Linked DNA regions of Larkinella insperata. The protein of the gene in region 1 binds, or shares a complex with, the protein of each later gene. Links are inferred from orthologs where the notes say so. Each region holds a gene or a part of one and is shown in the gene's direction. Other genes may lie near its edges. The genes, in order: metK and groL.

Region 1 (15,843 bases):
TGCTTCAGAAGGTACTAAGTTATTCGAAAGCCGACGAGTGCGAAGTAAACCTATCGGGCGAGGAGCGGGGAAACATCCGTTATGCCCGGAATGAGGTTTCGACGAGTGGCGCGATGATTAACCAGAATTTACAGGTTCAGTCATCGTTCGGAAAGAAATCGGGGGTAGCCACCATCGACGAATTTGACGATGCTTCGCTGGAGAAAGTGGTGCGTCGGGCCGAGGAACTGGCCCAGCTAGCTCCCGAAAATCCGGAGCACGTGGGCGTGCTGGGGCCGCAGCAATACCAGAAAACCAACGGCTATTTCGAGTCGACGGCCAAAATCACCCCCGCCACCCGGGCCGAGGCCGTGGCCAAAAGTCTGGAAGCATCGGGGAATCAGAAGCTGGCAGCCGCCGGTTTTCTGGACGATTACCGGGGCTATTCGGCCATGATGAACTCGAAGGGCTTGTTTGCCTACTACCCGAGCACAAACGTGAATTTTTCGCTGACAGTCCGCACCGACGACGGGACGGGGTCGGGCTACGTGACGCGCGGCTACAGCGATTTTTCAAAGCTCGACACCGCAGCGGCCAGCAAGATTGCCGTTCAGAAATGCCTTGGTTCGGTGGGCGCGAAGGCGCTCGAACCGGGTAAATACACCGTTATTCTGGAACCAACGGCGGCCGCGGTGCTGCTCGAAAACATCTTTTTCAGCATGGACGCCCGCAGCGCCGACGAAGGCCGTTCGTTTCTGAGCAAACCCGGCGGCAAGACCAAGCTGGGCGAGAAAATTGTGGACGAACGCGTCACGATTTATTCGGACCCAACGCACCCGGACCTGCCCGCTTCACCGTGGTCGGGCGATGGTCGGGCGCAGGAGAAAACCAACTGGATTGAGAAAGGCGTGGTGAAAAACATGGCCTACTCGCGGTATTGGGCGCAGAAGAAGGGCGTCAAGGCCGTGCCGTATCCCAACAACGTCATCATGGCGGGCGGAACAGCCTCGCTGGCCGATATGATCAAGAGCACGCAACGCGGCATTCTGGTGACCAAACTCTGGTACATCCGCTCGGTGGATCCGCAAACGCTCTTACTGACGGGCCTGACCCGCGACGGGACGTTCTACATCGAAAACGGCAAAATTAAGCACCCGGTCAAGAACTTCCGGTTCAACGAAAGTCCGGTCATCATGCTCAACAACCTCGAAGCGCTGGGCAAGCCGGAGCGCGTGGTCAGCACCGAATCGGATGCCAATTACCTGATTCCGCCGATGAAAATCCGGGAGTTTACGTTTAGTAGTCTTTCGGACGCAGTTTAGATTTTAAAGTTGTTTCGCAGAGTTTAGCGGAGCCTCTGCTCACCTCTGATGTTCTCCGCTTAACTCTGCGAAACAACTCTTTTAATACTCAACTTCATCAACCTGATTTTGAAACCATTCTTTTTCACGCGCATCCAGTATACCTCCGGCGATTGGGATACGGACCAGCGAATGCCCTCCAACCTGCTGCATTCCCTGGTTCAGTACACCACCATTCCGGTGGATGAGAAAGAACGGATTGTTCAACTGACCAGTAACCAGATTTTTAAAAGTCCGTTCTGCTACCTGAGCGGACACAAGCTGGTGGAATTTTCGGCGCAGGAGCGGGAGCACTTCAAACGTTACGTGCAGAACGGCGGGTTTGTGTTCGTCGACGACTGCAACCACGATATCGACGGCCTGTTTGCCAAATCGTTTGAGCAGGAAATGGCCCGCACGTTTGGCCCGAAAGCCCTGCAGAAAATCCCCAACACCCACCCGCTTTACCAGAGTTTTTTTCAATTCAACGAAGGGCCGCCCACCACCACGTTCGAGCTGAACGGCTGGGGCGACGACCTGGTGCACGATTACCTCAAAGCCATCTCGATCAACGGACGCATCGGCGTTCTCTACAGCAACAAGGATTACGGTTGTGAATGGGATTACGACTTTCGCAACAAACGTTTTCTGGCCGAAGACAACACCAAATTTGGGGTCAATATTGTTACCTACGCATTAACCGCTTAGCTATTGGAAACCAAGGAACTGACGCATTATAAAACACTCGTTGCCAAGCTTCCGCACCTGAAAAGAGAAATCGGGAAAGTGATTGTTGGGCAGGAGGAAGCCATTGACCAAATCCTGATTGCCCTGCTGGCGGGTGGCCACTGCCTGCTGGAAGGGGTGCCCGGACTGGCCAAGACGCTGATGGTGAAAACGATGGCCGATGCGCTGGACATGGACTTTAAGCGCATCCAGTTTACGCCCGATCTGATGCCGGGTGATATTGTCGGTACGGAAGTGCTGGAAGAAGATCACGAAACCGGCCGGAAATTCTTTAAATTCAACCGGGGGCCGATTTTTGCCAACGTGGTGCTGGCCGACGAAATTAACCGGACTCCGCCCAAAACCCAGGCGGCTCTGCTGGAGGCCATGCAGGAATACAAGGTGACCTACGGCGGTACCGACTACGAACTGCCCCGGCCATTCCTGATCATTGCCACCCAGAACCCCATCGAACAGGCTGGCACCTACCCGCTGCCGGAAGCCCAGCTCGACCGGTTTTTGCTCTACATCAAACTCAGCTACCCGTCGGAACAGGAGGAACTAAACGTTCTGAAAAGCACCACCGGAACCGCGCGACCGGTGTTGCAAACCGTCCTGACCGGGCAGGAAATTGCGGATTTGCAAACCCTGACGCGGCAGGTGCACATCAGCGACGAGTTGATCGGCTTTATCAACAAGCTCGTGCGGGCGACGCGCCCCGAAAGCAGCTCGTCGGCGTTTGTCAAACAGTGGTGCGACTGGGGGGCCGGCCCCCGGGCGGGGCAGGCCCTGGTGCTGTGTTCCAAAGCCCGGGCGGTGCTGCACGAACGGTTTTCGGTGGTTCCGGAGGATATCCAGACGCTGGCTTACCCGATTCTGCGCCACCGCATCGCCCTGAACTTCCGCGCCGAAGCAGAAAGCGTGACGACGGATCAGGTCATTAGGGAATTAATAAAGTGAGGTTATTTCACAGAGTTTAGCGGAGTGAATAGGAGTTGAGCGGAGTCTCTGCTTACCTCTGAATCGCTCCGTTAAACTCTGCGAAACAACAAGTACGATCATGCAATTAACCACGGACCTTATCAAGCTCAATAACCTGCAACTCGCTGGCAAAGTGGTCAGTGATGAATTGCTGTTGGGCCTTCACGCCAGCAGGCGCTCCGGTTCGGGTACGGAGTTTGAACAATACCGGCATTACCAGCCCGGCGACGATCCGAAACGCATTGACTGGAAATTATTCGCCCGTACCGACAAGCACCTGGTCCGGGAATCGGCCACGGAAAGCAACCTGCAAGTCCGGTTTCTGCTGGATTTATCCGGCTCTATGAACTACCGGGAAGACGGGGTGAGCCGCCTGAATTACGCCCGGATTCTGCTGGCTTCGCTGGCTTACCTGGGGTACCGTCAGAACGACCAGCTGAGTTTGTACGCCCTGCAAAACGGTGCGTTACAGACGTTGGTTCCGGCGGGCAAGCAGGCTTTTCAGCGCATTTTGTTTGCCCTGCAAAAAGCCGAAGCCGCCGGGCAATGGCCGCCGGGTCAAGCCCGTTTTCCGGAGTTCCAGCAGAAACAGAGAGAACTGCTCATCCTGGTTTCCGATCTGCTCCAGGTAAATAACGAGTGGCTGGAGTTGATTAAAACCGTAGCGAGTCCGCGCCGGGAGATTGTGATTTTTCAAGTGCTGGGGGAGCAGGAAACGGATTTTAAGTTAAGCGGTTTTTACCGGGTTAAAGACCTGGAAACCGGTCGGGAAATGGAGGTGCAGGCAGAATCGGTCCGGGAGGGGTTCCGTCAAGCGATTTCGGAGTATTTTAAAACGCTGGAGGACGACCTTCGGCTACCGCACGTTCAGTTGATTCGCGTGAAACTCAGTGACCCCATTGCCGGAGTGCTGAAAGATTTTCTGTCAAGAAGGAGAGCGTAATGGAGTTATTACAACCGTTGATGCTGTGGGGAGCCGGGGCCGTTGTTGTTCCGGTAATCATCCATTTCTGGCATCAGAAAAAGGGGAAAACCCTGGCGTGGGCGGCTACGCGCTGGCTCCGGGAAAAAGATCAGCAGCAGCAACGCGGGATCCGGCTTGACAACCTGCTGCTCCTGCTGCTGCGGGGGCTGATGGTTGTTTTGCTGGCTTTCCTGTTGAGCCAGCCCGTCCTCAACGGGTTGACCAAGTCGCCCGCGGTTCAGAAAATTCATCTGGTGCAGCCCGATCCTCTACTGGCCGATAACTTTCGGTTCGAACTGGAAAGCGCCCTGAAAAAGGGCGAAAAGATTTACTGGATAACGGCCTCAACCGAGCCCGTAAAAAACCTAAGCGAACGGCCTGATGAGGGGGTATTTACGACAACCGCGTTGCAGTCGGCGATCAATGAATTGAGCAGGAATTTCACGGAATTAAACCTCTATCTGGTGAACGATGAACGGTTGGCCCGTGCGCCCTTTATTCGGGTTCCGACGGCTTACCGCCTGCACTTGCTGGCCGATTCCGGAAGTCGGCTTAAGTCGAATTACCTGGAGTTGACGGCCGGTAAGAACGTGTATGTGAACAGGTTGAATCAACTGACAACCCGCCCGGATTTGGACAAAACCGTTCGTTTCCAAGCGGCTCCCGCGCACCAGGGACCTATCCACGTTCTCCTCGATTACCGGCAGGCCGACGAACAGCAAACGGTATGGGCCGCGCTGAACGCGCTGTCGGAAGTATACGGGCTTGATTTGCAAATTCAGAAGAAGCGGACCGCAAACGATCAATACGACTGGATACTGACCGACCGGGAAGTGGCTAAACCAGCGGCCCGGACGCTTTATGTCGTTTCGGGTAAACAGAAACTGCCTACGGTTTCGAACGTAGTCTATACTGGCGAACCGCTCACGCCCCAAACCGCCGAACTAGTAAAAGCTGGTCGGCTGCCCGAATGGTTGGGCGAACTTTTCATGCGCCACTTCCGACTGAACCCGAACCCATATCCGTTGAGTCGAAAAGAGGTTGATCGGCTGTTTGTCGCGACAGCAAAACCGGCGGCCGACCAGCCGGAAAAAATTCGCAACGGTCTCTTTTTGGTTTTTGTTTTACTGGTGGGGGGGGAACGCTGGATTGCTTTGAGAAAAAACGCATGAACGAACTGAAACGCACGTTATCGGTCATTACCTACCAGTTGATTGCCAACGCTTTCATCAACAGTCTGTTGCTCGGTTTCGCGGTGAACGTACTGGCGCGGATTGTGGAGGCTTCTCCGGCAACGGCGGGGCTTTTGGGCGGAGCTGGCTTCCTGATCGGGGCCTGGTTAACCAAGCTTTTTCAGAACAAAAAAACGCAGGCCGTTGCCATCCTGCATCGGACCGTTGGCGACGCGGAATACAGCCTGCCCCTGCTGGATAAACCGGAATTAAACATAGCCGAGCAGCTTCAGCTGGCCCGGCTGAACGAGCGCATCCAGGGAGTTCATATGCCGGCGAAACAGGCGGTTGCGGTTATCTTTTCAAAAACCGGTTTATACGGGTTACTGGTGGCGGTAGTGCTGGCGGTTTATTACGAGTTCCCTTTAATGCAAGCCAGTCAAACGGTCCAGAAGAAAGGGGCAGGCCCTGTTGCGGTTCGGGCTGAAGAAAACCGGCTGGCGGTGCCCTTGTTTCAGTCGGCTTCGCTGCAAATTTCACCGCCCGGTTATACGGCTTTGCCGGTTCGAAACTCGGCGGATTTAAACGCCGTGGCCGTCAGCGGCTCGCGGCTGACGTGGCAGGTAAAATTCAGCCAGGCAGACCGCCTTTCTGTTCGGCTGGTCAACAGCCGGGGGGAAGAGCGGCCGTTTCAAAAAGCGAATGCTGCCTTCGAATACCGTGATCAGCTGGTTAGCTCCGGGGTGTATGCCCTGAAAGCGCACTGGAAAACGCCCGCCGGGAAGGATTCGCTGGTGTATCAGTCTGATTTCTACCGACTCGAAGCGCAGCCGGATCTGGCTCCGAAAATTCAGCCGGACTCTAAAGAGTTATACCGTTTTCATTTCCTGAAAGACGACAAAAACCTGCGCGTCTCGGCCCGTATTTCGGATGATTATAACGTGCGGCAAGCCTTCATTGTCGCAACGTTAGCGCGTGGTGCGGGCGAGAACGTTAAGTTTCGGGAGGTAAAGTTTCCGCTGTCGCAGGCCAATTTTAAAGACGCTCAATTGAGCAAGGTGATCGACCTGAAAGCGCTCGGTTTTGCGCCCGGCGATGAGCTGTATTACTACTGGGCCGCCGTGGACAACAAGCAGCCCGACGCCAATTTTGCCAAGTCGGATACGTATTTTGTGGTGTATAAAGATACCGCCAGGGTGGAAGAAGCCGAACTGGCGACGATGGCGGTGAACGTTATGCCGGAGTATTTTCGCAGCCAGCGCCAGATTATAATTGATACCGAAAAGCTTATTGCCCGGCGAAAAAAGCTGGCGGCCAAGGAGTTTAAAAGTTCTTCCAATGAAATCGGTTTTGATCAGAAAGTTCTGCGTTTGCGGTACGGGCAATACCTGGGGGAAGAATTTGAAAATTCCATCGGCGGACACGATCTATTACCCGAAGGAAATGTGCTGGAAGGGTTCATTCATAAACACGATACGGAAGGCGAAAAAGACGCCCCTAAATCCTTCGCTTTCAAAATGATTGAAAAGGCGGAAGAAGCGCAGAAGAAGGATTTGCCGGCCCCGGATCAACACCAGCACGAGCACGACGCCAAACCGGCCGGGGGTGAAAATAACGACCCTTTGTCGGCATTGATGGAACAGTATATCCATTCGCACGATGACGGTGAAGCGAATACTTTTTACGAACAATCCACGCGCAGTTTGCTGAAAATGGCGCTGGAACAAATGTGGCAATCGGAGCTGCACCTGCGGTTATACGAACCCGAAAAAGCCCTGCCGTTTGAAAATAAAGCGCTCGTTTATCTGAAAGAAGCTCAACAAAAGGCCCGCACCTTTGTCAAGAAAAGCGGGTACGATCCCCCGCCCATCAAGGAGAAAGAAATCCGGCTAACCGGTGACTTAACGAAAGTCAACTCCGACCTTCGTCAGGAACGCACTTATGACCCGCTGCGGGTGGAACGGCTGGTGGGTGAGGTGCTGGGTTTTCTGGAAGTAAAGACGTTAAATCAGCAGCAGAGGGCCGCCGTCCAGCGCCTGAGCACGGCTTTAACAACCGATATTATCAACAGCCAGCTGTCGAACTGGGCGATTATTACGGCTTTGCAGAAACTGGGGGCTGGCAAAACGCTGACGCAGCCGGAAAAACAGACGTTGAAGACAAAACTTTATGCGCTGGCCGGAGGAGGTGCCGGGAAAGGGCCACGCTCCCGGGCGGGTTCGTATGCCAGCGAACGTAAACTGGAACAGTCGTTCTGGCGGCATTTGAAATGATAGAACTCAATCGTTTGAGCACCCAATTTGACCCCGCAGATCCCCTCGACTGGATCATCGTGGGTGCGTTGGTATTGGTGCTGTTTAACTCAATCAGGCTAATTGCCGGCAACCAGGCGCTTACATTGCGGAGAAAATGGATTCGGGCCGCTTTGCACCTCCTGCTGCTGGGGGTGTCGCTAGCTTATTTTCTCCAGCCCAAATGGCGCGTTCCGGTGGATGCCAAACCGGTGGTGATCGCGGATTCCAAGGTGTCGGCCGATTACGTGAATCACCTGAGGGATAGCCTTCATCTCCCGGAAGTGATTCGGGCCAGCGCTTTCGATCAGTCGATTCGAAACCGGCTTTTGGCAGGTAAGATTGATTCGGTTATTCTGGTGGGGTCGGATTTTTCGCCGGATGTGTTGGGGCAGCTTAGCCGCCAAAGCCTTCACTGGATTCCGGACGATCGGCCCGATCAGGTACGGCTGATTCGCTGGAAAGCGGTGCCGCGGAAAGGCGAGCTACAAACCGTAAGCGGCACGATGCAATCCTCCCAGGAACAGGTGCTTAAGCTGCGGTTTGGGAGCCAGACGCTCGATAGTTTACGTTTAAAGCCCGGCTTCACGGCGTTCAGCCTTCAGTTCCCGGTTTTTTCGCAGGGGCGCACCGCCGTTGAATTGGTTCTGAACCAACAAACGCTCGATACACTCCGCTTTTTTGCCCGCAAACCCGCTTCGGTGTCGTATCAGTTTATACTGGAAAGTCCGGATTTTGAAACCAGGACCCTGGCGGATTGGCTGGGCAAGAAGGGCTATTCCGTGCAGCTGACATCAACGCTTTCCAAGGACATCACCACCCGCGTGTCGATCAACCGCCCGGTCACCCCGGATGTAATCATCACCGATCCGGCCAACGCAACCAACCCGCTAGTTAGAAAAGCCGTGGCGCAGGGCAAGCCCGTCCTGTTCATGAACGGAGCCGACCCGGAAGCCGATTGCAAAGCCATCAACCGGGCGCTGGGGACCACCTGGCAGGTAAAGAAAATTTCAAACGAGGCAACGGTTTCGCTCAGCAGCGGTGTTCAGGCGCTGCCGTATCAGTTCCGTGAAGCCCGTCACCAGCTTCCGGTGACGGGTTATCCGGTGGCGGTGCAGAAAACAAACGCCAGCATCGGTTTCAGTCTGCTGAATGAAACGTTTCCGCTGAAATTGAGCGGTGACAGTCTGACGTATGACCGGATCTGGACAGCGATTCTGAACGAACTGCAACCGGCTTCCCGAAACAACATCCAGCTCGAAGCCCCGGTTTTCAGCGGTCTTCAGTCCGTCATTCATTTTAACAACTGGCCCGGCAAACCGGCGGGTGTTCATATCGGGGGCGATACCGTCCGGCTGGCTTATTCGGCCCTCAACGGTCTGTCGGCGGAGGTTGCCTACCGGTTTGGCGGGGCGGGTTGGCAACCGGTTCAGGACTCTCTGGAAGTGTACGTGAATCCGCCGAATAATAAAATTGGCTTCGGCACCCATCTGATAAGCGCGTATGTCAAGGCCCGTTCGGCGGAAGAAAATGGGTCCAGACCCGCCGGGGAGCGTTGGCTGGCCGTTGAAATTCCGAACTGGATCTGGCTTCTGCTGTTCCTGGGTTGTCTGACGGCGCTTTGGATCGAACCCAAATTTAGCATTTGACCTCTCATAAAATTCCAGTAGCTTTGCGGCTGGTTTTAGCTTTAAATCTTACGTACAATGCCCTATCTATTCACCTCAGAGTCAGTTTCTGAAGGACATCCGGATAAAGTTGCGGATCAGATTTCTGATGCATTGATCGACCACTTTCTGGCTTACGATCCCTCGAGTAAGGTTGCCTGCGAGACCCTCGTAACAACCGGTCAGGTGGTTTTGGCCGGAGAGGTTAAAACGTCTACGTACCTCGATGTGCAGAAAATTGCGCGGGAAGTAATCAAGCGGATCGGGTATACCAAGAGTGAATACATGTTCGAAGCCGATTCATGCGGCATATTATCCGCCATTCACGACCAGTCGGCCGACATCAACCAGGGTGTCGAGCGTTCGAATCCGGAAGACCAGGGCGCGGGTGACCAGGGGATGATGTTTGGCTACGCGACCAACGAAACGGATAATTACATGCCGTTGCCGCTCGATCTGGCCCACAAGATTTTGCAGGAACTGTCGTACATCCGCAACCACGAAACGGATATTTTGACCTACCTGCGGCCGGATGCCAAGTCGCAGGTGACAATTGAATACAGCGACGATGACAAACCCGTTCGCATTGATACGATTGTGGTTTCGACCCAGCACGACGATTTCGGGACGGATGCCGTGATGCTGGAGCGTATTCGCGAAGACATTATCAACGTGGTCATTCCGCGGGTGAAAGCCCAGTTGAAGCCGGAATTGCAGACCCTGTTTACCGACAACATTACGTATTATATCAACCCGACGGGCAAGTTTGTGATCGGCGGGCCGCACGGGGATACCGGTCTGACGGGCCGTAAAATCATCGTCGATACCTACGGTGGCAAGGGAGCCCACGGCGGAGGAGCTTTCTCCGGTAAAGATCCCTCCAAAGTAGATCGCTCGGCGGCTTATGCCACGCGGCACATCGCCAAAAACCTCGTGGCGGCTGGTCTGTGCGACCAGGTACTCGTTCAGGTTTCCTACGCCATCGGGGTCGCTAAACCGTGCGGTTTGTACGTCAATACATACAATTCGGCCAAGGTGGACATGACCGACGGCGAGATTGCAACCAAAATCGAAGAAATTTTCGACATGCGCCCCTACGCCATCGAGCAGCGTCTGAAACTGCGCAACCCGATCTATTCGGAGACGGCGGCTTACGGACACATGGGTCGTCAGAACCAGGTGGTGAAGAAAGTGTTTGGTACCAACGGTAACGCAAAAGAAGTAGAAGTGGAGTTGTTTACCTGGGAAAAACTCGACTACGTTGATAAAATCAAAGAAGCCTTTGGTTTGTAAGAGCGTTTTGGGCCACGGTACAAAACAAAAAAGCCGTCTCGAAGAGACGGCTTTTTTGTTGGCGTGCAGCTCCGTTAAAAATCGATGTCGTCGTTAACAACACCCATTTCTACCAATTCTTTTGAATCTTTGATCTGCTGCACCGAGATGTTCCGTTGCTTATCTTTATGACGTTTTAGCTTGTTTTTCAGAGTATCCAAAACCATGTCCGTTGCTTCTTCGAACGTAGTTCCCTGTTGCTGAACGAAAATGGAATCTCCTGGTATCAGGAGTTTAACCTCGACAATTTTGTGTTTAATCCGACTGCTTTCACTTCCTTCCAACCTCAAATAAACTTCACCGTTTACAATCCGGTCGTTGAAGGTATCTAACTTGTTCAGTTTTCTTTGAACGAAATCCAGCAAGCTTTGATCTGCTGTAAAATGGACGCAATGAATTTGAATTCTCATACGTGTCGCATGGTTTAAAGTAAAACAAAGGATCCACGAACTACCTAAGTTTAGAAATCCGGCTGACAGTGTCAAGAGGCTGCCCGAAATATCCAACTTAGGATATTATACAAATCAATACGAATTATATCTCACGCTTCAGCACGCTTTGTTTATCGGCTTAGAAGCCAGCCGTGGTGCAGCAAAAATTCTTCTTATTGTCTAATTCTCCAATCTGATAAATCAGTCAGGAAGGTGATTTTTTGCAGTGTTTTGCACGGATTTTACGTGTTAACGACCTCTCCGCCGTTGACATGCATCACCTGACCGGTCATGTAAGAGGCATCCTCGGAGGCTAGAAAAACAAAGGCCGGGGCCACTTCGGCCGGTTGTCCGACGCGTTCCAGGGGCGTATCTTTACCAAATTTGGCGATTTCTTCTTCCGTTTTGGTCGAGACAATCAGCGGGGTCCAGATCGGGCCGGGTGCCACGGCATTAACCCGGATGCTGCGTTCCACCAAATGCTGCGATAACGAACGCGTAAAGGCCGTTACGGCCCCTTTTGTCGATGCATAGTCGATCAGCGCTTTGCTGCCCCGGTACGAAACAACCGAGGTGGTATTGATGATGCAGTCGTAGGCACCCATGTGGGGCAGCGCCTGCTTGACCAGCCGAAACATCGCCAGAATGTTGAGTTCAAACGTTTCGATCAATTGCTGATCGCTGATGTCCGTAAACTCCTTCTGTTCGACATGGTTGGCGGCATTGTTGACCAGGATGTTGATGTGGTGGTATTGGTCGACAACCTGGCTGACTACTTGTCTGATAAATGACGGGTTTCGCAGGTCGCCGGCAAGCAGCAGACACCGTCTGCCTTCGGCTTCCACCAGGCTTTGGGTTTTCTGGGCATCCTCTATTTCGCGGGGGTGGTGAACGATGGCCAGATCGGCCCCTTCGCGCGCAAAATGCACCGATACCGCCCGGCCAATACCGCTGTCACCACCCGTGATCAGGGCGATTTTATTCTGTAATTTTCCGCTGCCTTTGTAGTCGTCCCGGATGTAAATCGGCTGCGGATGCATCTCGCTTTCTAAACCCGGCTGGGCATTCTGACGCTGGGGCGGAGTTTCGAGTTCTAGGTTCATGCTGGTTGTCTGGTTAAATCAGGCGTTGATGATCGTACCGCCGTTGGGGTGAAGCGTCTGGCCGGTAACATAACTGGCATCGGCTGATGCCAGATAAACATAGGCCGGAGCTACCTCGCTGGGCTGGCCGGGGCGCTTCATCGGCACATCCTGACCGAATTGGGCCACCTGCTTCGCGTCCACCGAAGCCGGATTGAGCGGGGTCCAGATCGGACCGGGAGCAACGCCGTTTACCCGAATTTTCTTTTCCGCCAGATTCGACGACAGGGCTCGCGTGAAGCTCATGATGGCGCCCTTGGTGGCCGAATATTCTGGCAGGTCGGCGCGGCCCTGGTAAGCTGTTACCGACGTTGTGTTGATGATGCTGTCGCCTTCGCTGAGGTATTTGAGCGACGCCCGCGTAACCCGAAAAAACGAATAAATGTTGATTTCGAAGGTATTGACCAGGTCCTCGTCGGTCATGTCCTCAAACCGCTGATGGGCGAGCTGTAACCCGGCGTTGTTGACCACAATGTTGAGTTTGCCAAACCGCCGGACGGTATCCTCCGGAAGCCGCTCGCAGTACGACGGATCGCGCAGATCGCCGGGCAGCAAGAGGCATTGTTGCCCCTCCCGTTCCACCAGTTCACGAGTCCGCTGCGCGTCTCCTTCCTCGCGTGCGGTGTAAGCAATGGCGACATCGGCACCTTCGCGGGCGAAATGAACCGCCACGGCCCGGCCAATACCGCTGTCGCCACCCGTAATCAATGCCACTTTCCCTTTTAATTTCCCGGAACCGACGTAGGTGTATCCAATCACCTTCGGTTGCGGATCCAATTCGCTCTCCAAACCAGGTTGAATGTCCTGATGCTGGGGCGGAATCTTCGTTTCCATAACGTTTTTGCAGTAGTTGAGTAAATCAGAAAGCTGATTAGACAGGCGGGGAAAACCGAGGAGGAAAAGACAAAATGAGGATTTCCGCAGGGGGATTCTTCACGTCTCTCGTCTCACTTCTCACCCGTTTTGTCTACCTCTAACAACCCGAATCCGGCCGTATTGATTGAATTCTATTATCAAACGGGACAAGAAAAAAGCCGAATGTTTATGAACATTCGGCTTTCGGTCAACCTGCGGTCGATTGGTCAGACAATTTTCTGCGGTATTTCGGCCGTCAGTGCTTCCCAGATTTTGTCGTAGACCTCAACGGCCGGGATCGGGGTTGTACTCGACTGCCCTTTGCGGGAGGAAACAAAAACCGGGTGGTTGGCGGTTGGCGTTCCGACGCGGCCGTGGGAGCCTTTGATCAGCGTGGCATCCAGCGGAATCACGTTCATCAGGTAGCGGAATCCCAGCTTTTTGCGGATCAGTTTGTAACCGGCTTTCAGCTTGATCAGTGGGTTGGCCGGGTCCATAAACATCTCGACCGGATCGTAGCCGGGCTTGCGGTGAATATCAACCAGCCGGGCGTAATCCGGGGCTTTCGCGTCGTCGTTCCAGTAATAATACGTAAACCAGCTATCCGCGTCGGCCATGAGCACCAGGTCCCCCGAACGCTCGTGGTCCATGTGGTATTTCTGTTTACCGGCTTCGTCCAGAATCAATTCGATGCCGGGCGTTTTCTCCAGGATCGAACGAACCTGAGCGGCACAGGACGGGTCGTTGATGTAAACGTGGGCCACCTGGTGGTCGGATACGGCAAACGCCCGCGACGCGCCCGCATCAAGCAATTCCAGACCCTGTTCAACCCGGACGTTGATCAATCCGGCTTCCCGCAGCAACCGGTTCGGGTGAATCGGGCGGCTCACGTTCATAATACCGTATTCTGACAAAATGATGATTTCCGCGCTTTGCCGCTCGTAATGTTGAATCAGATCCTTGAGAACGTCGTCGATTTCGTGCAGTTCTTTAGCGCTTTTGGCCGGGTCCTGCCCAAACTTTTGCAGGCAGTAATCCAGGTGCGGCAGGTAGATCAGCGTCAGCGTCGGGTTATGCCAGCGATCCACGAGCAGCGACGCATCGGCAATCCAGCGGGTGGATTTGATGTTGGCGTTGGGCCCCCAGAAGTTAAAGAGCGGAAACGTGCCGAGTGCATCCTGAAGACGATCGCGCAGGTCGGAAGGGTGGGTGTAACAGTCGGGAGCTTTGACGCCGTCGGCGTGGTATTGCGGGCGCGGTGTTACCGAGAAGTCGGCGGACGAATACATATTGTACCACCAGAACATCTTTGAAACCGTAAACGAGGGGTCGAGTTGCCGGGCGCGTTCCCAGATTTTTTCGCCACCGACGAGCTTGTTCGACTGCTTCCAGAATTTGATTTCGGAATCGGTCCGGTCGTACCAGCCGTTGCCGACAATGCCGGTTTCGGTGGGCCATTTTCCCGTTACGTAGGTCGACTGAACGGCGGTGGTAACGGCGGGAAGCATGGGTTCGATGGACGAAAGCTGCTTATCGGCCACCCAGTTTTTCAGAAAAGGCGTATGTTCGCCGATCAGCGAAGCCGACAAACCCACCACGTCGATGACTACGGTTTTTTTCATGATATCTGCTTTAGTACCCACTCCAGTTCCCGGCCAATCGAATCGTTCAGCCGCATTTTGAGATCTTCGGGCAGCACTTCCCACGTGTAGGTTTCCACTTCCAGCTGCTCCGTAAACGGTTTTTCCCGCTGTAGCCGCAGCACGTCCGTAATGTCATCCTGCGTGGATTGGAGTAGCCCGTAATCATCCACAAAAAGCGGGACGTGAAAGTGCGACCGCCATTCAACGTGCGTTTTATCAAAAGCCAACAGGGCTTCCGGTAAATCCGGATACCGGAGTAAGTCACCCGTGTCGTTCAGAACTACAACCTGGTGCAGATACGTTGGTTCGTTGAATTGCCGGAATTGATCCAGAACGGCTTCGCGGCTGTTTCTTTCGACCGGAAACGTAGCTTTCAGGGCCGCGCTGATCTGGATTTTGCCGACTTTCAGGTCGTTATCCTGCATCTTTTTCAGCACGTCTTCCGGGCGTTCGTAGCCCACGGCAAAGTGGCAGACGTCGTAGCACAACTGCACGTGTTCGCGCAGGGCCGCTTCGCATTCGCCCGCCGACCAGCCGAATTCGTCGTTCAGCCGCTCAATACCGATGGGCAGCAGGTACAGGTTAAACCATTCGATAAACTCGTCGGCCGTTTCCAGCAGGCCGTCGGGTTCGGGTTCAATGTCGAGGTGGAGACTGATGCCTTCCTGCTGCTTGATCCGGACAAGTTCTTCCACCACCGTCAGCATCCGTTGCGTGGTGGCTTCAAAAGCCAGATCGCGCTGGTCCCGATTGCTCCACTGAAACCAGTAACGGTAAGAGAGCGGTGAGGTTGAAATGCCTGCTTTGGTAAGCGGAACCGAGGAATTGGCCCTGACCAAAGCCGCCAGCAGGTGAAAAAGCCGGATGGTGTATTCAACCCGTTCGGACGTACGCCAGTCGGGCGCGTGCACCTGATCTTTAACCCGGGTGTTGTGAAACCCGCCGTACGGAAAGCCGTTCATCGTGTAGACGTAGCAGTCGTTGTCGGCCAGCCATTGCTTGAATTCCTGCAACCGGTCGGGATGGGTCAGGTCCTCGCAGGCGATGTTCGACAGCCGCAAGCCGATGCCAAACGGAGCGTCGGGTGAAAGCTTTTGTTTGAGGGCCGGAATGGCCTGTTGCAGCGCCAGAAAGTGGTCGGTCCAGTGTTCCCCGGCGTGGATGTTGGTGCAGTAACCTAAGTGACCAAGCGGAGTTTTCATGCGGGCTGAATTTCGTCTTCTTTCAGAATGCCAATCACTTCGCGAATCAGGCTCAGGTCCATTTCGTGCACTTCCCGACCGGTACCGATGGCCGTCAGCAGCATGATGGTCAACTGAC
Region 2 (15,849 bases), 2.4 Mb from region 1 along the record:
CGCCAGCCCAAACAGGCCCAGGCAGGAGATGAAGATGGCCAGAAACGCAAAGTAATTCGCCAGCGTACCCACCACGGTTTCGCTCCGGTAAAGCTTCTGAAAGGCATCATCGGCAAACCGGTAGGAGAACGGAAATTTTGGGTTCAGTTGCTTCCAAGCGGTTTCCAGACTCGCCAGCGCCTGCCGGGTCTGGCCGGGTTTGGTGCGAACGATGATGTTTTTTCCGGCAGCCTGCGGACTGAGTTTGGCAATAAACGGTTCAATGGCAATGTGCAGCGAACTCTGGTGAAAGTCGGCCACAACACCGACGATGGTACCGGTTTTACCCCACATCGTCAACGGTTTGCCGATCGGTTGCTGGTAACCAATCCGGCGGGCCGCCGTTTCGTTGATCAGATACCCCACCGAATCGGTGCTGAACTCCTTCGAGAAATCCCGCCCGGCTACGTTCACCTTCAGCGTTTTTGTAAAATCGTAATCCACCTGCGAAAACTGGAACTGAATGCTGGTGCTGGGGTCTTTGCCCGGCCATTGCACGTTGCCGGTGCTGCCAAAGCTGTTGGTCGGCGTACCGTCCATGTAGGTCATGGTCTGAATACCCGGCATGCGGAGCAGCTCCTGCTTGAACGTTTCGTATTTTTCGGCCAGATCGCCCTCCGCCGACAGGTAAATCAAGTCTTCACGGTCGAAACCCAGGTTTTTGGTCTGGATAAAATCAATCTGCCGGTAGACCACCATCGTACCGATGATGAGCAGCATGGACAAGGCAAACTGAAAGACCACCAGCCCCTGCCGAAACAGCCGGGCCCCGGCACCAAACCGGATGCTTCCCTTCAGCACCCGGATCGGGTTGAGCGAAGACAGGAAAAGGGCTGGGTAACTTCCGGCAATCAGGCCGGTGACGAGCGTCATCCCCAGCAACGTAAGCCAGAACGAAACCTGCGTCAACTGAAAAGAAATGTGTTTATCGGTCAGTTCGTTGAAAAGGGGCAGCAGCAGCCAAACCACCAGCACGGCCCCCATCAGGGCCAGCGACGCCAGCACCAGCGCTTCGCCAATAAACTGCCCGATGAGCAGGCTCCGCCCGGCTCCGACCACCTTCCGAACTCCCACCTCACGGGCCCGTTTGACCGACCGCGCCGTGGCCAGATTCATGAAATTGATGCAGGCAATTAGCAGAATAAACACCGCCACGATGCCAAACAGCCGGACGTATTCGATACGCCCCCCGTCCTGGTACCCATTTTTGAAATTCGAATAAAGATACGCTTCCTGAAACGGTTGCAGAAAAAGCTGAATGTCTAACCCCTTTTGCACCATCCCCGGATTGCGGCTTTTCAAAAACGACTTCATTTTAGCCTCCAGCCGGGCCGGATCGGCCGGAACCCCGTTGCGATCGGTGCGGAGCATGATGCGGGTTTCCGGGGCGTTGGTCCCCCAGTCTTTCAGCCACTCGTTGCGCCTGAGAAAGTCCGCCCAGCTGAGCAGGTAGTCGTACCGGTCGGAGCTGTTGTGGGGAATGTCCTCAAAAACCGCACTGACCTGATAGTCGTCTTTGTTGTCAATCCGGATGCTTTTGCCAACGGCCTCCTCAGAGCTGCCAAAGTAGTTTTGGGCCATTTTCCGGGAGATGGCAATGTAATTGGGCGCACTCAGGGCCGTCTCGGCGGTTCCGGCCAGCAGCGGCAGGCTGTACATCCTGAACCAGTCGGCGCCGACAAACCGCCCTTTTTCCTTGTTGAGTTTTTCGCCCACCGCGAACGTGTGCTGGTCTTCCCACGAATACCCGGCTGCGTAGGCAATCTCCGGAAATGATTTTTTCAACTCCTCCGCCAGCAAACCGGGCGTTCCCGAACCGGCTTCCACTTTTCCGTCGTAAAACTGGCGCTCCATGACGTTGTACAACTGCGGCCCGTTGGCGTGGTCGGCATTCACACTGAATTCGTCCTGAATCCAGAGGCCGATGAGCAGGCTGCACGCCATGCCCAGGGCCAGCCCCAGGATGTTAATGGCCGAAAATGACTTGTTGTGGGCGATGTTCCGCCAGGCGATTTTCAGGTAATTGCGAATCATACTTATGTTCATCAAATTTGCTGTTGGATACTCGTTGGGTATTCGTTTGAGGAAAAACGGCCCACCGGCCCGGGGCTTCAAGAAACTCAGGACTTCGCGCCCATATTGCCGCCGGGCGTAGGCCAGGCCAAACAACCACCGGTTGCGTAGAAACCGCTCGTACAAATCCCCCTGCACCTCCTCCAGCAAGTGGGGTGCGCAGAAAAATTCCAGAAGCCGTTGGGCCCAGCGGGGCGGATTTTGCATAGTGAAGAATTAAGAGTTATGAGTTAATCGTACCAGCGAACCGGGGACGACAAAAGCGGAGCGACAGCTTCATAGTCTTAGTTTATTTCTTTTAATTTCTTAACTCTTCACTCGTAACTCATCATTCTTCATTCGCTTCGCAAACTCTTCACGGGGTTGACAAGGGCGGCTTTGATGCTTTGGTAACTGACCGTCAGCGCGGCAATGGCGAAGGTGACCAGGATCGCTACCAGGAAAATGGCCGGACCAATCTGGATGTGGTAGGCATACTCCCGGAGCCAGACATTCATGGTGTACCAGGCCAGCGGAGCCGCAATGCCAAACGCAATCAGGAGCAGCCAGACAAACTCCCGGGAAAAGAGCACGACAATGCTGCTCACCGACGCCCCCAGCACTTTCCGGATGCCCACCTCCTTGGTCCGCTGAACGGCCATCAGCGACACGAGCCCGAACAGCCCCAGGCTACCGATGACGATGGCAATGCCGGCAAACAACCGGAAGGCGTTGTACACTTTTTCCTCCTGCGTATATAGTCTGGCAATGTGCTCATCCGTAAACTCGTACGTAAAAATGGACTCCGGATTCAGGGCCGACCAGTCGTGCTCGATGGTCGCCAGCGTTTTGCGGACGGCTGACGGCCGGAGTTTGACGCTGGCCTGCCACAAAGCCTTAGGTTCGTACGTAAGAACGCAGGCCCGAATTTTCTTGTGCTTGGATTCGCTCTGAAAATCCCGGACAACGCCCCGGATGATGACCGGTTGCCCTGCAACCCGCACGGACTGGCCGATGGCATCGGACTCCTTTTGAAATCCCAGACGGCGGATCAGCGTTTGGTTTACCACCACATTCCGAACGGTGTCTTTTTCCGCCATTTTGACAACCGGCTCACCCGCCAGCACCTCCAGGTCATACATCGGAATGTAGTTTTCATCGACCATCTTGAGTTCGGTGACATCGTTTTCGGTCATGCCCCGCTCCGGTGCGGAAAAAGGGGCGAAATTGATGTTGAAGGCCGGACCCGCTGAGGCAAAACTGACCTGCAGAACGCCCGGATTTTCCTGTAATTTCTGCCGGAGGACATCCGCTTTTTCACCCGTCGGGAAGGAAACAATCGCTTCTTTATCAAAACCCAGGTCCTGATTCAGGAAAAAATCCATCTGGCTGGCCACCACCAGCGTTCCGATAATCATAACCTGCGTAATGGAAAACTGCATGATCACCAATCCTTTGCGGAGCGCCAGCCCCCCTACCGTCAGATTGGTAGCGCGGGCCTTCAGGGCTTTGGTGGGCTGAAAACCCGCCTGAACGAAGGCTGGGTATAAACCCGCCAGCAAAATCGTGATCAGCAAAATACCGGCAATGGCCACCAGCACCAGCGGTTGAGTCAGTTGCGCTGCGTCGATCCGGATATTCAGCAACGGTTTAGACAGCGGCAGAAAAGCCCAGACCGCCCCCAGCGCCAGCACCATCGCCAGCCCGGCCAGGAACGTCGTTTCGCCCAGCACCTGCCCGACCAGTTGCCGCCGGTAAGCGCCTAAGGTTTTCCGGATGCCCACTTCCTTCGACCGCCGAACGGCCTGGGCCGTGGCCAGATTGACAAAGTTGATGCAGGCCGTCAGAATAATAATGACTGCCACCCCCGCCAGGCCGTAAATGGATTCTTTGGAACGCGGCATGGTAATCTGGGTCAGATAGCGTTTATCGAAGTGAATTTCCCGCAGCGGTTGCAGCATCAATACCCCCTTATCCTGTTTAACCTGATCGGCCCAGTTTTTTTCGAGAAAAGCCGGGAACCGGGCCGTAATCCGCTCCGGCCGTACTTTTTCCGGCAAAACCACGTAGGTATACCCGCCGTTGATCGACCAGAAATTGGTGGTACTGGCTTCTTTCCGGATGGTTTCCCACGACACCAGAAAGTTAAAGGTCAGGTGAGTGTTGGACGGCAACTCTTTGATCACCCCGGTAACCCGCATGTTCCACTGGTTGTCCAGGCGTATCACTTTACCGAGCGCTTCCTGATCCCCGAAGTACTTGCGGGCGATGCGTTCGGTCAAAACAATGGTGTTCGGCTCCTGTAAAGCCGTTTGGGGATGACCGGCCAGCCATTCAAAATCAAAAATCTGGGGAAATTGACCGTCAGCCCACGCGTAGCCTTCTTCGATATACCGCTCGCGGCCAACCTGAACCTGGCCCTCCCCGCGGTACAAATACTGGGAGACCTGCTCCGCTTCGGGAAAGTCATTCCGGAAAGCCGGCGCAACGGCGAAGGAAACACTCGGATTGTAATCCAGACCGTGTACCGTGACCCGGTAGGTGCGGTCGGCCTTCCGATGGTACCTGTCGTAGGTGAGTTCGTTGCGAACCACCAGAAAAATAACGATGCAAGCCGCCAGGCCCAGCGCCAGGCCCAGGACGTTGATGAACGCATAACTCTTCTGCTGAAGCAAATTCCGGTAAGCAATGGTGAAATAGTTGCGGATCATATCAGTCCAGTTGGGTTGCTTGAAAGGGTTTGGTTTTCTAGTCAGGAATTGAGGTTGCATAAATCTCACCACGTCCCAGACGTATTGCTGCCGGGCGTAGGCCAGGCCAAACAACCGCCGGTTGCGCAGAAACCGCTCGTACAAATCCCCCTGGATTTCTTCCAACAGATGCGGGGCGCAAAACCACGCCAGCAATCGGTCGGCCCAGCGGGGGGGTTCGGTGGTTTTCATAAACTGACAGCGGGTAATCCGTTCGGGGCGATTGAATCCCAGAGTTGTTCGCGAACCGCCCGGATGTCGTGCAGCGTGCGGCTGCCCAGCACCGTCACCGTAAAAAGCCGTTTGCGCCGACCACCCCGTTCGGCCGTGGCTTCGCCCAGGTGCGACTTCAGCATGCCCTTTTCTTCGAGCCGGTGCAAAGCCGCATGAACCGCGCTGATGCTGACCGCCCGGCCGGTTTGCCGCTCCAGTTCGTCGGTGATGGCCACCCCGTACGCGCCGTCGGCCAGCACCGCCACCGTAAGCAGCACCACTTCTTCAAATTCACCCAGGTACGATCGTCTCATGGCCAGGAGATATAATTAACTTCTGTAGAACAAATCTGCTGCCAGAAACAAAAAATGGCCTTTCCAGGCCACTTAAGGGGTTTTCCAGAAAACTGCTGTCCGAATCCGTACAGTGTCAATGTCCGAACGCGAACAGCAGAAGTTGCGATTAGCAGGCTTATTCAGCGAATTTTAGGGCATACTGCCGGTTCGGTTTATCGATCGTCAGCCAGTATACCATTTTTTCGCCCGCCTTTTTTACCTGCAGCCGGTATTTCCCGCTTAGCATTTGGGTCACATCCAGATACCGGTTGTAGCCTTCCAGACGGCTCAGATCATTAAAATAAACCGTCCGGGCCGTTTCATCGGTGAGTTCGATCGACACCAGTTTCTGTTCCGGATTGGCGAAGTGGACGCGCAGCTTGCCCAGGGAGTTGATCCACGGTTTAACCAGAAATGTCTTGTTTGCTTCCGAAAGCCGCATCGACGACGTTTCTTCCAGTTCATACCGGGGTGTTGTGCGGGTGAACCGAACGTCGTTGGAAGCCAGCAATTCCGAAGACCTGACCTGCGACGCCAGCAACTGACTGTTGACCACGCGATCAAGCATTTCGTCGAACAGCCGGATATTCCGTTTGGTCAGCTTCACGTATTTGCCCGGCAGGGTTTCCTGGTAAACCGGTTCGTTGCGGTCATTAAAAAACCGGACTACGGTACTCCGGCTGGCGTAGTCGGTTTGAATCTTCCAGTACCCTTTGGCGGCCTTTGTGCCGGGTTGATTCTCCGACTGAGCGCTGACCGACAAACTGGCCAGAAAGAACAGGGCGGTCAGCAAACCGCCAACGGTTTTGGTGAATTGTTTCGAGAGGGTTTTCATGGGATTGTGCGTTGTTGTTTACTGCGGTTTAAATTGATTGTTATTAACTCAACCTTTGCAGACCAAATCTGTTGCCAAAGTGAGAAATGGCGATTTGAGTCAATAAAAGCCCTTTTAAGCAAAACAGGCTGTCCGGTAGCGTACAAAAAGTGTCCGCTACCGGACCCCATACTGGCGGAGTTAAACTCGTCTATACGGGCTATTTCTCAATTGCCCGGAGTTTGTAGGAACGGGGGTTGTCCTGAATAACCAACTGGTAGGCGTAGTCTTTCCGGGAGCCATCGATCTCCAGCCGGAACCGGCCCTCCGGCAGTTGCGTCAGGTTCAGCGTTCGGGTGTGCGCCAGCTGCGATGTTTTTTCTTTGTAGACATACCGCCCCTGGTCGTTGAGCAGCAGGATCAGAACCGGTTCTTCCCGGATGTTCAACGTATGGATTTTTAGCTTGCCCACGTTGCTGATGGCCACATCCGACCGCAGCGGACTGATCTCCGTCGGGTCTTTGGCAGGGTCCAGGATGTAGGAAGTAAACACGGGCATTTCCGAAGACGTCGAGACCACCTGCTGGGGCACATTGTTGCTACTGGCGATGAGCTCGTAACTTTTTACTTGCGCCGACACCAGTTGATTGGTCACCAGACGTTGCAGCATTTCATCAAACAGGCGGATGTTTCGCGGGGTCAGCTTTACGTACCGGCCCGACAGGGTCTCCTGGTAAACCAGTTCGTGTCGCTGGTTGAAAAATCGGATCATCGTTTTCTGACTGGCGGCATCGGTCTGAAGTTTCCAGTAGGCTTTACTCGAATCGGTTCGGGCGTAATAGTCGGATTGCGCTCTGGCCGTCAATCCGGTCAACAGGATACAGACGGTCAGCAGACGTTGCAGGCCACAGAAGAGGGTCGGGGGAAGCATTTTCATACTCATTGTGCTTGTTGTTTACGAAAGGTTTAGTAAAAAAGTTATTATTTCAATGTTTGCAGAACAAATGCTCTGCCAAATTCAGAAACAGGGGTGTTTAGACTTAAATCGGGGATTTTTTCGCTTAGGTCGCTAAGAACTCGTCCATTAGTGGACACTGGACGTCCCAGAATGGACAATGCGGCAACTCAACGGGGCTGGTGCTGAGAAGATGCATAAAAGATGCGGCCCGAACGAACTATGTTGCATAACGGCTCCAAAAATTTTAACGGTAAAACTCGTCTGCAATCCGGCGCGGAAAGAAACAATCGGTCACCAGCATTGGGTTACCGCTTTACCTGCGAGGGCGTATGACCAAACTGCCGCCGAAAAGCCGTTGCGAAGTGGGCAGCATTGCTGAAGCCAACGAGTTCGCTTACTTCCTGGACCGACGCCTGAGTGGCCTGCAACAGGTGGTGCGCCGTGGTCAGTCGCTTTTGGGCCACGTAGCCAAATACCGTCGTCCCAAAAAGCTCTTTAAAACCTTTTTTCAGCTTAAAATCATTGGTGCCAAACTGCCGGGCCAGCGTCAGTAGACTGGGCGGGTTCTGGTAATTCTGATCCAGAAAATCGCGAATGGCGTAGAACAGGTCAACATCCCGGCGGGCAAGGCGGCTTTGGCTTACTTGCTGATACTGGTTCTGCTGCTCGACAAACAAATCCAGAAACCGAGCTTCCAGAAACATTTTTTTCAACGTTCCGCCGAACGGGCAGCTCAGAATCTGCTGGATGAGCCCCAGCGTCTGATCGGAGTGCACGATCGACTCCCGCAGCGCCCGGAACGGCTCCCGACGGTTTAGAAAGTGGTCGTAAAAACCGGTCCATTCCGTATTGTTGACCACCAGTTGTTCAAAAAAAACCGGGTCCATCATGATGTGAAAGGCATGAAACCGTTCGCCCGGAACAAACAAATGCCGGCTGTTGTCGCACTCTTCAAAAATCAGGTTGTGGCGTTTCGTAGGCACACTGACGGGGCGCTGGTCCATCGACGAATGAATCTGTCCATCGAGTTGGTACATCATCCCGACCCAGGGGCCCTGATTCTCCCTGGACGATAGCTCCAGCGGCAACGTCAAATTTCCCACCAGTTCGGACAAGGTGAAGCCTCCCATCGAGTAGTCGCGAACGGTCATGGTGCCGGCCTGGCCGCACTGCCACAGACTCTGAATGTAGGTCCAGTCCGGTTCTGGTTCGGCCAGTACGTTCAGGTTCTCGATGATGTCTGTTTCCAGCCCCATCCGGTAAATGGTATTCATAAAATCCGTTTGAGAAAGATGGTTATCCGTTTCGCGTAGGATGCCTGAAAAGTAGCTCGTTACCTTTGTAACGTAAACAACAACTACAAACAAAGGTAAATCATGAAACGATCATTTGAAAACCCGTTAATCGGCGACAAAGTCTACTTCACTAAGTACGCAACAGAACCCGGCAGCCCCGCCAGCATCATTGATGTTGAACTCAAACCCGGCGGGGGCAACGGCCTGCACTACCACAAAACCTTTGCCGAGCACTTTGAATGCCTGGAGGGCGAACTGAGTATTCAGGTAGGCAAAGAAATTCTGCGTCTGCTGCCCGGCGAAACCGCAACGGCCCCCGCCGGTTCGCTCCACCGGTTTTTCAACGCCAGCGCCCAGCCCAACCGGTTTCGGGTTACCATCGATCCGGGCCACCCGGGCTTCGAAAACACCCTGAAGATTGCCTACGGTCTGGCGTCGGACGGCCACGTCAACAAAGCCGGGATGCCGAAAAAATTGTGGCATATGGGTACCATCATTCTGTTGTCAGACACGAATCTGCCCGGATTTTTCAGCCTGATTCAGCGCCCGCTGGCCTGGATGGCCCGGCGCGCTATGGCCGACGGCCGCTTCAAGCGGGAACTGGAACCGTACACACGGTAATAGAAAACCGGGCCTGCGCCCGGTTTTTCTGTTTTTCAGCGTATGTTTATGCCATGAAAATTCTCTCGCTGACTGAGCTGAATACAGAGCAACAACTAGCCGCCCAGGCCCTCGAAATCGTCTGCAAATCCGAAGGTGGTTTGAAATGCAACATGCACTGGGATAAATCCATGAACTTTTTCCCAACCATGCGCCACTGGTTTTTGCTCTACAACGACGGGGTTTTGATGGCCGTGCTGTCGGCTTTTGCGCCCACGGTCAGCCAGGTCGAATTCGGTGGCTATACCCTCCCTAAAGCCCGGCGCAAAGGCTGTTTTTCGCTGCTGCTTGACGTGGCCGCCGAAGAAGCCCGTCAGTTTGGTTACCAGCACGCCCTGCTGATTACCGAGCGCTCGTCAAAGACCGGGCAGGCATTTGTCCGACACCTGGGCGCGCTTTATTCCAACACCGAATACCAACTGGTCTGGCAGTCTTCAACCGAGTTGGCCCCCTCCCCCCTCCCACCGCTCAAACTCGCCGTAGCCACGCTGACCGAGCTGGAACCACTAACCGAGCTCAGCCGTTCTATTTTCGGAGGCTCCCCCGAAGAAGCCCGTCAGATTCTGGAAACGACCATTCACACGCCCCACCTGACCCAGTACGTCGCCACGCTTGATGGGCAGATAGTCGGTATGGTCGCCATTAATTTTGAACAGACTACGGCCTGGATCATCGGGCTGGGCGTTTGTCCGGATCAACAGGGTAAAGGGTTTGGGAAACGGATTCTGCACCAGACGCTGGATTTGCTCCGGCAGGACAGCCGGGCCGAAACCGTTATGATCGAAGTGGACTCCTCCAACGAAGTGGCCCTGCGCCTTTACCAGCAAGCCGGATTCGTTATTCAAATGGGACAGGATTATTTTAAATTACCGTTGTAGACCGTTGCTGCGCGGAGATTCAGAGCAACAAGCAAAGCTGCTGCGCAACAACTCTTTTGGGCCCTATCGGTTTAGATGGGGATGAGTTTGCATATATGATGGAAGAACCTCTTAAACCGCATCAGGCCGAACGGGGGCAAAAAACCACGTTGGTTGGAATTGTGGTCAACATTGGGCTGGTGCTGGTCAAAGGACTGGCCGGCTGGCTGGGAAATTCGTACGCGCTGATTGCCGACGCGATGGAATCAGCCACTGACATTATAACGTCCATTTTTGTCTGGGTGGGCCTGCGGACGGCCGCCAAGGCGCCCGACCATAACCACCCTTACGGCCACGGAAAGGCCGAACCGCTGGCGGCCCTGGTGGTGTCGATGGCCTTGCTGGCGGCCGCCATTCTGATTGCCATACAAAGCATTGAAAATATTCGCATTCCCCACGAAACCCCGGCGCCATTTACACTGATTGTTCTGGCGATAGTTGTCATTGTAAAAGAAGTCTTGTTTCGGCGGGTTTCGCAGGTAGGTGCTGAAGTTGAAAGCAGCGCCGTGAAAGCCGACGCCTGGCATCACCGCAGCGACGCCATCACTTCCCTGACGGCTTTTGTGGGCATCAGCATTGCGCTGATTGGCGGGCCGGGCTACGAGAGTGCCGACGACTGGGCCGCCCTGCTGGCGTCCGTCTTTATCGTTTACAATGCCTACCATATTTTCCGGCCCTCGTTCGGCGAAATCATGGACGAAACGCCCCCCGGCGACTGGCAGCGGGAACTGGAAACCGTCGCGCTGGGAGTTCCGGGCGTGCGAGGAATTGAAAAATACCGGGTGCGTAAAACCGGTTTTGAGTATTTCATTGACCTGCACGTACAGGTGGCGGGCGAGCTAACCGTTAGCCAGGGGCACGACATCGCGCACGCGGTTAAAGCCGCTATTCTGGCAGCCAAACCGGCGGTATATGACGTGCTGGTGCATATTGAGCCGGTGTGAAGAAATTAATTAATTCGCGGAGTGAGCAGAATAAAAAGAGGGAAGCAGAGGCTCCGCTTAACTCCGCGAAACCTCTCCTCAATCTTTCATGCCAGCGCCTGCCGCTCCACCAACCGCTCGGCCATCGGCAGCAGGGTTTCCTCCAGCGGCAACCGACGTTTTGACTCCACCATGTACGTAGCCGGATTCGGCAGGTGGGGCCGCTGGCGAATCAGCTCCAGCTTCAGCGTTTCGTAGGTTCTTCCAATGCCTTTCCGAACCGAGTCGATGTAGCGCGTCCGGATGGTTTGCGACTGGCTCATGGTCAGTCCCGGCAGGGCCAAGCCGGGCCAGCTCAGGCTGAAATAGTAAATATGCGTTTGCGCGTGCGAGGTCCAGTGCAGAAACAGATAGCCTTCACTGCGGTGCAGCGGCAACATTCCAACGGGTGTCAGCGTCAGGTTGGCTTCCAGTTCGTCGGCCATTTGCTGCCCTTTCGTCAGCGTTTGGCCAAACCGGGGCAGTGCAAAATTGATAATCGAATCAATTTCGGTCATTAATTCGTCGTCGTCCTGCCGGGGCTGGTACCGTACCGTAAGACTTTCGGGGTTAATCCCGGTGGCATCCTTGGGAAACGAGGCCGAAAGCTTACCTTTATGATTCTGAAACCGGAGACTCGACTCGTAATGCTCGCGTAATTCCGTCAAATCCGGGTAAAACTTTTTGTCAGAAAAGTGCCGCTGAACCTGTTGCAGATATGCCAGAACGACAAACTTTTTATACTCGAAATCAATCAGTCCTTGCGTCAACCAGTCTTTCTGAAGCTTTTTCATAGACACTTAATCAAGAAAAATACCCAAGCTTGTTATTTAGTAAGTTAATGAAAAATCAAAATCTGCCAAATAGTGTTTGGTGGATTTTTTAGGGAACAGAAAAGTCTACGCCATAACGCATTGATTTCCAAACTGACACCTAAAACCGGAAATTTTGTCAGTCTTTGTCTAAAAAGAGCTTCTGGCACAATAAGTGACAACTGACGAGCGTCAGTTCGACAATAAACGGTTCGCCGTTGCGATCGAGCCTTTATTAACCATTAACACAATTTAAACTTCTTAAACACAAGCCCCATTATGGAAGCAGTAACGGAAAGTAAAGTAAACGTAAGACCGTTGGCTGACCGGGTGCTGGTTGAACCAGCTCCTGCTGAAGAAAAAACCGCATTTGGTATCATCATTCCTGACACGGCCAAAGAAAAACCCCAGCGCGGAACGATCGTAGCCGTTGGTACGGGTAAAAAGGATGAGCCGCTGACCGTTCAGGTAGGTGACACGGTGCTGTACGGCAAATACGCCGGTACGGAAATCACCGTCGAAGGCAAAGAATACCTCATTATGCGTGAGTCAGACATTTTTGCCATTCTTTAATGGCCAACCGTCATCCGTTGCCCCAGTGGACTGGCAAGCGGCTGATTGGTAAATCGTTTACTCTCAATTACGTTAACTCATTAATTTAATTAACAATGGCTAAGAAAATATTTTTCGACACGGAAGCCCGCGATAAGATCAAGAAGGGCGTTGATACGCTGGCCGATGCCGTGAAAGTAACGTTGGGCCCGAAGGGCCGGAATGTTATTCTGGATAAAAAATTTGGTTCACCGGCCATCACGAAAGACGGTGTGACGGTAGCGAAAGAAATTGAACTGAAAGACGCCATGGAAAACATGGGCGCTCAATTGGTGAAAGAAGTTGCTTCCAAAACGGCCGATTCAGCCGGTGATGGCACGACAACGGCGACGGTTTTGGCCCAGGCGATCTACTCGATCGGGGTGAAAAACGTGGCCGCTGGTGCAAACCCGATGGATCTGAAACGCGGTATCGACAAAGCCGTTACTGTGGTGGTTAACAACCTGAAAGAGCAGTCACGCGCCATCGAAACGTCAAAAGAAATCGCTCAGGTAGCGACCATCTCGGCCAACAGCGACGAAGAAATCGGTAACATGATTGCCGACGCCATGGAAAAAGTTGGTAAAGAAGGCGTTATCACGGTGGAAGAAGCCCGCGGTACCGAAACGGAAGTAAAAACCGTTGAAGGGATGCAGTTCGACCGTGGTTACCTGTCGCCGTATTTCGTTACCAACACCGAGAAAATGGAAGCTGAGCTGGAGCGTCCGTTCATCCTGATCTCGGAGAAAAAGGTTTCGTCGATGAAGGAACTGCTGCCGGTGCTGGAGCAGGTGGCTCAGACGGGCCGTCCGCTGCTGATCATCGCAGAAGACGTTGACGGGGAAGCCCTGGCAACGCTGGTGGTTAACAAAATCCGGGGTGCGCTGAAAGTAGCTGCCGTAAAAGCTCCGGGCTTTGGCGATCGTCGCAAAGCCATGTTGGAAGATATCGCCATCCTGACGGGCGGACAGGTTATTAGTGAAGAGCGTGGTTTCAAACTGGAAAACACCTCGATCGAATTCCTGGGTCAGGCTGAAAAAATCATTATCGACAAAGACAACACAACTGTTGTTAACGGTATTGGACAGAAAGAAGACATTACGGGTCGGGTTAACCAGATCAAATCACAGATCGAAAACACGACTTCGGACTACGACCGGGAGAAACTCCAGGAGCGTCTGGCCAAATTGTCAGGTGGTGTAGCCATCCTGTACATTGGTGCCGCTACGGAAGTAGAAATGAAAGAAAAGAAAGACCGCGTTGACGATGCCCTGCACGCAACCCGCGCTGCCGTTGAAGAAGGTATCGTTGCCGGCGGTGGTGTCGCCCTGATCCGCGCCGTTAAATCGCTGGAGAACGTGAGCACCATCAACGAAGACGAAAAGACCGGCGTACAGATTATCCGCGTCGCTCTGGAAGCTCCGCTGCGGACCATCGTTGCCAACGCTGGTGGCGAAGGCTCTGTTATCGTAAACAAGGTTAAAGAAGGCGAAGCCGACTTCGGTTACAACGCCCGCGAAGACAAATTCGAAAACCTGATCGGTGTCGGTATCATCGACCCGACGAAGGTAACGCGTCTGGCGCTGGAAAATGCCGCTTCGATCGCGGGTCTGTTGCTGACGACCGAATGTGTCGTTGCCGACGAGCCGGAAGAAGCTCCTGCGGGTGGTGCCGGCCACGGTCACCCCGGTGGCATGGGCGGCATGATGTAATCATCGGCTCGCCGAAGCAAGCGTTTTGCTCTTTTTCAAAAGCCCCGGCTCTGCGGCCGGGGCTTTTATTTTTGTTACCACTTGGGAAATAATTTCCACAATTGGGTACTGCACTGTCCCATTTTTCGGTACAACTTATTAAATAAAACTTCTTTTTTGGCCCAAAAACGACCCTTTTTGGCTTTGGCACGCATTTTTCTCTAAGGCTATACGTACACAAGTTTCATTCACCAAAACAAGGAAACGTCATGGGAAATTTGCTTTATGTCATTGCGGTGGTCTTAATCATCCTTTGGTTAGTCGGATTATTAGGTTTTAGCAGTTTTGGTATGGGCAACATTATTCACGTTCTATTAGTGATTGCCGTAATTGCCATCATCTTGCGATTGATTCGAGGAGATCGGGTAGTGTAGCCGGACGTAATCAACTAGTTATAAAACAAAGGCCCCCGGAACTTTCGGGGGCTTTTTGATTCTATACCAGATCTATTTTCTGCTCCCTGTTAAACCTTCGCTGCGGAGATTGATCCAAAACGAAACAACCAACCACAGATACTGATATGAAAAAGATAATGATCCTGGTAGCGGCTGCGGGCCTGATGATCGGTGGCTGTACTACGCAACGAACCACAACGAGTGACCGGTACGATCGGTATGACCGGCGTGATGATCGTTACGGCCGGGAAATTCCCCTTGAAAACAAATTGGAACGCTGGCAGGACGAGCTGAGGCTGACGAATAGGCAGAAACGCCAGATCCGCGATATTCAGGAACGCTACGACCGCCGGGGCCTGAGCCGCAACGAGCGCAACGACCGCCGGGACTACCGCGAACTGCAACGGCAGAAACGGAGGGATCTGCTTTCCGTTCTGAACTCCCGGCAACGCGACCGGCTCCGCGAACTGGAACAACGCAACCGGGACTTTTACGGACAACGAGACTAATGACAAAAAGGGCGCTGAAAAGGTGCCCTTTTTCTTTTTTCGGGAAATGAATACCTTGCCAGCCAAATCCTATTCCTGAACCATCATGCTTATGTTCCGCCCCTCTGTGCTGGCCCTGCTCACCAGTTTCCTGCTTTTTCATGCCACGGTCTACGGACAAAAGGTCAAACCGCCCAAGCGTAAAACGACGGTTTCCATTGTGGGAGACCAATTCTACATCAACGGCAAACCGACGTTTCCAGGCCGTACTTGGAACGGCTACAAAATCGAAGGTCTGTTGCCCAACGCCCGACTGGTACAGGGTATTTTCGACGACCAGAATAAAGAAAGCCGCTCCCGCTGGGCCTATCCCGACACCAAAACTTGGGACCCCAACCGCAACACCGACGAATTCATAGCCGCCATGCCGGTCTGGAAAGCCCACGGTTTGCTGGCTTTTACGCTCAATTTGCAGGGCGGCAGTCCGGAGGGGTACTCCGTTGAACACCAGCCGTGGATTAACTCGATGTTCAATCCCGATGGCTCCTACCACCCCTTTTACTCCCACCGGCTTCACCGCATCCTCAACAAAGCCGACGAGTTAGGCATGGTCGTTATTTTTGGGCTATTTTATTTCGGGCAGGATCAGTATTTAAAAAATGAAGCGGCTGTCATCAATGCCGTTAACAACACACTAGAAATCCTCGCGGATGGCAATTACCGAAACGTCATCCTTGAAATTAACAACGAATGCGACATCCGGTACGACCACGCCATTCTGAAGCCGGAGCGCGTCCACGAACTCATTCAACGGGTG

The links.
Region 2: the proteins of metK (region 1) and groL are in contact, whole or in part, in a cryo-EM structure (PDB 8P4O), measured with the Escherichia coli proteins. The link is inferred for Larkinella insperata from one-to-one orthologs.

Annotation. Positions count from the first base shown.
Region 1 is NZ_CP110973.1:3,824,248-3,840,090, forward strand. Bases 8,402-11,286 are described here. They hold metK (methionine adenosyltransferase), read left to right. Parts: upstream 8,402-9,159; coding sequence 9,160-10,413; downstream 10,414-11,286. Other genes in these bases: OQ371_RS15320 (hypothetical protein), read left to right, coding at 8,402-9,102; hpf (ribosome hibernation-promoting factor, HPF/YfiA family), read right to left, coding at 10,488-10,862; OQ371_RS15335 (SDR family oxidoreductase), read right to left, coding at 11,126-11,286. In the rest of the region: OQ371_RS15290 (TldD/PmbA family protein), read left to right, coding at 1-1,301; OQ371_RS15295 (DUF4159 domain-containing protein), read left to right, coding at 1,410-2,027; OQ371_RS15300 (AAA family ATPase), read left to right, coding at 2,031-3,005; OQ371_RS15305 (DUF58 domain-containing protein), read left to right, coding at 3,106-3,969; OQ371_RS15310 (BatA domain-containing protein), read left to right, coding at 3,969-5,162; OQ371_RS15315 (hypothetical protein), read left to right, coding at 5,159-7,435; more of OQ371_RS15320, read left to right, coding at 7,450-8,401; more of OQ371_RS15335, read right to left, coding at 11,287-11,986; OQ371_RS15340 (SDR family oxidoreductase), read right to left, coding at 12,005-12,859; OQ371_RS15345 (alkaline phosphatase family protein), read right to left, coding at 13,108-14,502; metabolite traffic protein EboE, read right to left, coding at 14,499-15,725; OQ371_RS15355 (3-dehydroquinate synthase), read right to left, coding at 15,722-15,843. UniProt on the Escherichia coli protein: Catalyzes the formation of S-adenosylmethionine (AdoMet) from methionine and ATP.
Region 2 is NZ_CP110973.1:6,187,311-6,203,159, forward strand. What follows is about bases 11,902-14,792. They hold groL (chaperonin GroEL), read left to right. Parts: upstream 11,902-12,475; coding sequence 12,476-14,110; downstream 14,111-14,792. Other genes in these bases: OQ371_RS25020 (co-chaperone GroES), read left to right, coding at 12,087-12,380; OQ371_RS25030 (lmo0937 family membrane protein), read left to right, coding at 14,359-14,523; OQ371_RS25035 (hypothetical protein), read left to right, coding at 14,670-14,792. Outside these bases: OQ371_RS24970 (ABC transporter permease), read right to left, coding at 1-2,319; OQ371_RS24975 (ABC transporter permease), read right to left, coding at 2,448-5,033; OQ371_RS24980 (PadR family transcriptional regulator), read right to left, coding at 5,030-5,368; OQ371_RS24985 (hypothetical protein), read right to left, coding at 5,526-6,224; OQ371_RS24990 (hypothetical protein), read right to left, coding at 6,424-7,140; OQ371_RS24995 (helix-turn-helix transcriptional regulator), read right to left, coding at 7,467-8,435; OQ371_RS25000 (cupin domain-containing protein), read left to right, coding at 8,538-9,077; OQ371_RS25005 (GNAT family N-acetyltransferase), read left to right, coding at 9,131-9,994; OQ371_RS25010 (cation diffusion facilitator family transporter), read left to right, coding at 10,093-10,977; OQ371_RS25015 (hypothetical protein), read right to left, coding at 11,064-11,789; more of OQ371_RS25035, read left to right, coding at 14,793-15,053; OQ371_RS25040 (hypothetical protein), read left to right, coding at 15,145-15,849.